Regions from separate parts of the Anaerosinus gibii genome, predicted to be linked through region 2. Evidence: riboswitches for the same ligand, from Rfam matches in the RefSeq annotation. Region 2 holds a riboswitch; the other holds the start of a gene.

Region 1 (3,422 bases), 680 kb from region 2:
TTTTAGTATGTGCGCGTTTTTATAGGACATTTCAAGAAAAGCACAACTAGCTACTATTTTTATTCGTCACCAAACAATTTCACCCAGGTAGTTTTTAAAATTTGAATATTATCATTTTCCCACTGATTAACCGTGTGTGCGTGAAATCCATATAGCTTACCAAATTCTTTCTTGCTTAGGCCTAAGCTTTGACGCAACGCTCGTATTTGCTGAGCTTGTCCGTTGTATAAAAATAGATTATAATGATCAAGCAGGTCTGTGATTTCAACGTCAAAAAGTTCAGCAATTTTACTTAGCTTGTCCAAAGGATAAGGAATTTTTCTATCTTCCTGTTCATAAGCGCAATAAGTAGCAAGGTGAATTCCAGTTTTTTCAGCTACATCTTTTTGCCGCAGCGCTTTTTTATGTCGGTAATAACGCAGCTTGTCTGCTACTGTGTCAATTTCAGACGGGCTGGTATATTGAATATTGAACCTTTCCGCTTCAAGTAATTTGCGTGGTTGCAATAATTGGAAGCTGTGAATATATAATGGCGCATACTTAATGCCGCCAGGGCAATGGCAGGTCATTATATGCGTATGGCTACTAAGACGTATAAACGGGTGCCATTTTTCATGAAAAATAATCTGACTAGTATTATTTAAATTGTTTTTATCCGCTGTGTGAGAATAGCATTTTCTATACACCGCGCAGCATAGGTAGCTAAACGAATTTTTTTATTTAAGTCAAATGTGTTAATTGCTTTAATTAGGCCAATTGTACCAATTGAAATCAAATCATCTGAATCTTCCCCTGTATTATCAAATTTCTTAACGATATGCGCTACCAAGCGAAGATTACGCTCAATCAGAACATTCTTTGCACTTTCATCTCCTTGCCTTAACCGTTCTAACTCCTCTTGTTCTTCTTTTTCAGTCAATGGTAATGGAAATGTATTATTAGCAACATAAGCAACAAGTAAGCTTAAACCTTTTCCGAACAATGCAAATAGTGTTAATAAAAAAGACATTACCAATCCCCTCCGTTCAATCTGTGCTTTATTCTATGGAACAATTACAAAGATTGTGCCTTGAAAAGATTGGTAGTATTAAGTTTAATAAAAGGAGAGAATGACTATGTCATTTGGCGATTTAATTATTTTAGGATTAATCATAGCAATGTGTATTTATTCTATGTGGGAGAATTTACGTTCATATTAAAAAATAGGATTAGGCTGGCAAAGTCTAATCCTATTTTTATATAAATAAAAAAGAGGCGCAATGCCTCTTTTATGTTCAATTTAAAGTACACGACGGGCACCAATGTAACAAGCACCCCAATATCCTGTTGTTAAATCATCAATTCTTACCCCACTACTAGATGTAGAACTTATAAATTTTCCATCGCCTAAATAAATCCCTGAATGTGATGCACCATACGTGTATGTAGAAAAGAAAACTAAGTCTCCTGGCTGCAAATTATAAACTTGATAACCAGCAGTGTATTGTTCATCAGCAGCTCTCGGTAAGTAAATTCCACTATCCGCAAATACATAACGAATAAAACCTGAACAATCAAACCCACTTGGAGTTGTCCCTCCAAAAGAATAAGGAACTCCTATGTACTGTAAGGAATCTTGAATAATTCGACGAACTAAAGATGTAGAACCAGCACGACTGACCTCTGGAATTTCTCTTCCCATCAAAGCACGATAAGTAGCTGAACCAACTAACCCATCTGCCTCTAACCCGTAATTTGCTTGAAAGGATTTAACCGCAGCGGCTGTAGCCGGACCAAAATCTCCATCTACTGATACATGATAGCCCAAGCTAACTAATTCTCTTTGAATCGCAGCCACTTCTTCGCCCCGATCTCCTGCACGGAATGCTGCAGCATTCACAACAGAAACTACGCTTACCATTAGCAACGACAAAACGAAAACACGAAACACTTTACTCAATAAGTCACTCTTCTCTCTCTACGCCTACGAGGTTAGCTGACGGATTTGGATAGAGATACCCATGATGTTTTAACCTATCCATATAGATAAAATAAAACAAAATTCACCCCTAAAATGGTTCCCCCGCTCACTCAATGATTCGGCTTTTTCTTGTTATTATAAGCTTCTACAAAAAGGTAAAAATTCCTGCTAAATTTATAAAATCACTTCTTTTTTTCTTTATTTTTTTCGTTTATATCTAAAATATTCGGTTTTTCACGAACAAAATAAAGTGGACGCTGCTTTACCTCTTCAAAAATCCTCCCAACATATTCACCAATAATCCCCAATCCCATTAACTGAATACCGCCTAAAAGCGATATACTTACCGATAATGTTGCCCATCCAGGGACAGCTTCATCAGTAAACCATTTGATGTACATTACATGACCAGTTAAAAGAATACTAAAAAGACCAAAGATAATCCCTAAATAGAAAGCAAACCTTAATGGCATTTTAGAGTATGCGGTAATTCCATCAAGAGCAAAATGTAGCATTTTATTTAAAGAAAATTTTGAAGTGCCTGCAAAACGCTTTGGAGCAACAAATTCAAGCTGAATTTGCTTATAGCCAATAGCGCCTATCATCCCACGAATAAATCTCGCTCGTTCTTTATATAATTTAAAGCTTTCTACTACGCGTCGATCCATGAGCCTAAAATCAGAGCCACCCGGTTGAATTTTTACTTTTGATATCTTATTGATTAATTTATAATAAAGCGCTGACGTTTTATTTTTAAACCAAGATACACCTTCTGTTGTTTTTCGAACCGTTTGAACCACTTCATATCCGTCTTCCCATTTTTCAATTAATATTGGGATAAAGGTTGGTGGATGCTGCATATCTCCATCCATTGTAATTACTGCTTCCCCTTTGGCATGATCTAGTCCGCAAGTCAATGCAATCTGATGACCAAAGTTACGGACTAAATATAAAGGTTTAACTCGATCATCTCGCTGCGATAAATGATCCAGAATTAAAATACTGCTATCTTTTGAACCATCATCCACAAAAACCAGCTCAAAATCATACCCAAGCGGCTGCATTGTTTTACAGATTTCTTCATAAAAATGCTCGATATTTTCTTCCTCATTATAAACAGGAACAACAATTGATATTAATTTCATTTTTTCTCCCCAATTATTTCGCACTACTTATTTACAGTATATACAAAAATACTCGATATGCAGTACATATCGAGTATTTAATCGAAATAAAGTCACTTGATTCAGGTGGAATTTTCACTCCACCTGAATCTTAGCCGGCCTTATCCAAGGGCTTAGCTGCTCGCCTGTGCTCTGTAGGTATACTCCTATTTACAGAAGTTGGGGGCTTAGAGCAGCTAAGCCATCGGATAAACATTTCTAATACAACTGTACTGCGAAATTCAAATTCATTTAATTTGCAGTAAAACGCGACAAAAATTCTTTCGTCCGTTCATTTT
Region 2 (3,422 bases):
TTTTACCAGCGCAGGCACCATGCTCTGCTGCAACGCGTAATTCAAGGTTTTTCTTTGTGCTGGAAGTTACTACTTCGCCTAAAAGTTCAGCAAATTTTGCCGCATGTTCAGCCTCTTCAAAAGCATAGCGTTTGAAAGCTTCTGCGATTTCAGGATATCCTTCACGATCCGCAACGCGGCTCATCGCTAAGTACATTCCAACTTCGGCACATTCGCCATTAAAGTTTTGGCGTAGCCCTTCAAGAATTTTTTCATCAACGCCTTGTGCAACACCGATGCGATGTTCATCAGCAAATACTAATTCACCAGATTGTTCAACGAATTTAGAAGCAGGAGCTTTGCATAAAGGACATTGTGCTGGTGGTTCAGTTCCTTCATGAACATATCCGCAGATTGAGCATACAAATTTTTTCATAATATAAATCCTCCGTTTGTATTAAGTATTTTAATTTCATTAATTTTTAGTAATATTCAAGTTTTGCTTGCTTGACGTGCTTCATTATAACAAATTAACTGAAAGTTTAAAATTCTATTAAAGGAGGATATAAGATGATTTTTAACATATTTACTCTCATTTACTTTAATTTTCATAAATAACCATAGTTTTTCATAAAAACTATTAACTGATAATTATTATCGTTTTTAAACGTGAGTTTATTATAGTGAAAACATTAAAATAAACGTCGTCCACAAAATTATTATAGACGACGTTTACTAATTGAATTACTTATAAAAGCATAAATAGGCTGTTTGCTCAGCGATTTTTACTTGGAATTTTTTGTTTGATTCAACGATGAAAGTTTGGTTAGGCAGATATTCTTTAAATTCTGTTTCTCCAGGAAGTTTTGCCAAGATGCTACCGCTGATTACAGTCATATATTCTGTGGAAGAAGTGCCGAATTCATATTCGCCGATTTCCATAACGCCTACAGTTGCAGACCCTTCCTGATTTTTAAATGCAATAGAGACTACATTCCCATCGAAATATTCATTTGTTTTAAACATAATATAACCACTCCTATTTTTATTCATCATTAAATAAATTCATTATTTTCTTAATAAGTGGGGCAGTGTTTGCGAACCATATCAGCAATAATACTTTCCATTGAATATAATCCTGGCATTTTGCCGATTAGGTGCTTTGCTGCAAAGATGGCTCCTTGTCCAAAAGCGGCACGACTTATACTTGAGTGTGATAATCGAATTGTTTGATTTGGCATGCCGAAAATAACTTCGTGCCGGCCGACGATACCACCAACTCGAATCGAGTTTATATGTTTAGATTCATCTAATTCTAAAGTTTGGGCAATTTTTTTTGCAGTTCCGGAGACTTCAGTCTTTCCTTTAAAATGTTCTTCAATAATTTCAATATCTGCATTAGGAATAATTTTTTTTAGCACATGTGAAGCTACCATTAAAAAGGTAACGCCAAGTGTAATATTGGGAGAATAAAGTACGGGTGTAATTTCTGAAAGTGATTTTAATAAGGATAACTCTTCTGGCTGATAATTAGAGACACCAGAAATTATAGCTATTCCTGATTTTGCAGCATTTTTGTAAGAATGGACGCCGTAATTGTGAGAAAAATCAACCAAGATGTCTACAGGGTTTTTTAAGAAAAAATTATCGGATACATCTGAAATAGGGATTATTTTTCCTATATTAGTTTCATAACCTAAATCGCTGCTGGCAAATTTTGAGTGTTTTATTTTGTTTTTTCTCACTACCCATGAGAGTACAAAACGTGAATCTTTTAAAAATTCATCTGCTATTAATTTACCTGTTTTCCCAAAGCCCCAAATACCTACCTTGATTTTTTTCAATAGAACTCCTCCTTTTTTTGCGCCGACGAGGTTAGCTGACGGATTCGGAAAGAAAGATAACTTCCCTAGCTGTATTATTACAGACATTCACCCCAATAGTGGTTCCCCCGCTTTTTAATAAAGTAGACTTGATTCAGATGAAGTTTTACTCCCTCTGAAGCCTAGCCGACCTTATCCAGAGACTAATCTGCTCGCTTGTGTTCTGTGGGGTATAACTCCAACATATAGAAGTTGGGAGTCTGTAAAGGTGCGAACCAAAAGCTTTGATTTTGTGTGAATCACTGATTTCGCTAGATGAGCAGATTAGTCATCGGATAAAATTAGGCGATATGATTTACTTTCACAGATTACAAGAATAATTATTTTGCCCTTTAGAAGAATATCCTTATAAAATATGAAAATAAAATAAATAGGAGAAATTATTTATAATTTCTCCTAAATTTATTGAAAGAATAAGAATCAAAATGTAAGTATATAAAATATAACAAAAGGCTATAATATAATATTTTAAGTATATAATAAAAATATCTTTTATGTCAAATAATTCAAATATTTGAAAGTGTATTAAATAATAACCTTTATTGACTAACTTAAATGGAAAGATTATACTTAAATAAATATAAGGAATTTGAGGTGAGAGATATGGAGGCAATTTTGCTATCCAGATGGCAGTTTGCAATTACGACAGTATATCATTTTTTGTTTGTACCGCTTACATTGGGGCTATCGCTTTTTATCGCTTTGTTAGAAACTTTTTATGTAGCGACAGGTAAAGATGTATATCGGCGCATGACGAAGTTTTGGGGCAAGTTATTTTTGGTTAATTTCGCGATGGGCGTTGTGACAGGGATTGTACAAGAGTTTCACTTTGGTATGAATTGGGCAGAGTATTCAAGGTTTATGGGGGATATTTTTGGTGCGCCGCTGGCACTAGAAGCATTGACTGCATTTTTTCTTGAATCTACATTTTTAGGCTTGTGGATCTTTGGTTGGGACAGACTATCTAAGAAAGTGCATCTAGCTTGTATTTGGCTCGTTGCAATCGGCAGTAATTTATCTTCATTTTGGATTTTAGTTGCAAATTCATTCATGCAAAATCCTGTAGGATATGCATTGCAAAACGGACGGGCAGAAATGACGGATTTCGTAGCACTTTTGACAAATCCGTATTTAGCAGGACAGTTTTTACATACCGTATTATCAGGGATTGCAACGGCAGGTGTTTTTGTTGCATCCATTAGTGCATATCATTTATTAAGAAGAACATATTTAGATGTATTTAAGACTTCTTTTAAATTCAGCGTAGTATGGTCAATTGTTGGTTTATTAGCTGTGATGGGCAGTGGACATTTGCAGGCACAATATTTAGGGCATTATCATCCAATGAAATTGGCATCGGTGGAAGCACTTTGGGAGACGGAAAATCCGGCACCATTTACGATATATACAACAATAGATGAAGTGAATCAGGAGAACAGGCAGCAACTTGCCATTCCAGGGATGCTGACTTTCATGGTTTATAATTCTTTTGATGGAGAGGTGCAGGGGTTAAAAGCGTTGCAGGCCAAAGCTGAACAAACTTATGGTGCTGGGAACTAT

The links. A riboswitch is a leader RNA that binds a small molecule or an ion and turns the genes downstream of it on or off. The one in region 2 is predicted to bind cyclic di-AMP.
Region 1: it holds a riboswitch for cyclic di-AMP, as region 2 does, so the genes downstream of both, P3F81_RS03855 (C40 family peptidase) here and P3F81_RS00620 (4-hydroxy-tetrahydrodipicolinate reductase) in region 2, are expected to answer to the same signal.

Annotation. Positions count from the first base shown of each region.
Region 1 is NZ_CP120678.1:817,009-820,430, reverse strand. It holds gene P3F81_RS03865 (transcriptional regulator) at 60-569, opposite strand; gene P3F81_RS03860 (sigma-70 family RNA polymerase sigma factor) at 641-1,009, opposite strand; gene P3F81_RS03855 (C40 family peptidase) at 1,280-1,900, opposite strand; cyclic di-AMP (ydaO/yuaA leader) riboswitch at 1,947-2,094, opposite strand; gene P3F81_RS03850 (glycosyltransferase family 2 protein) at 2,143-3,105, opposite strand; gene P3F81_RS03845 (amino acid ABC transporter ATP-binding protein) at 3,376-3,422, opposite strand, start outside.
Region 2 is NZ_CP120678.1:139,979-143,400, forward strand. It holds gene P3F81_RS00610 (NADH peroxidase) at 1-415, opposite strand, end outside; gene ppnP (pyrimidine/purine nucleoside phosphorylase) at 724-1,005, opposite strand; gene P3F81_RS00620 (4-hydroxy-tetrahydrodipicolinate reductase) at 1,056-1,823, opposite strand; cyclic di-AMP (ydaO/yuaA leader) riboswitch at 1,830-1,962, opposite strand; gene P3F81_RS00625 (cytochrome ubiquinol oxidase subunit I) at 2,466-3,422, shown strand, end outside.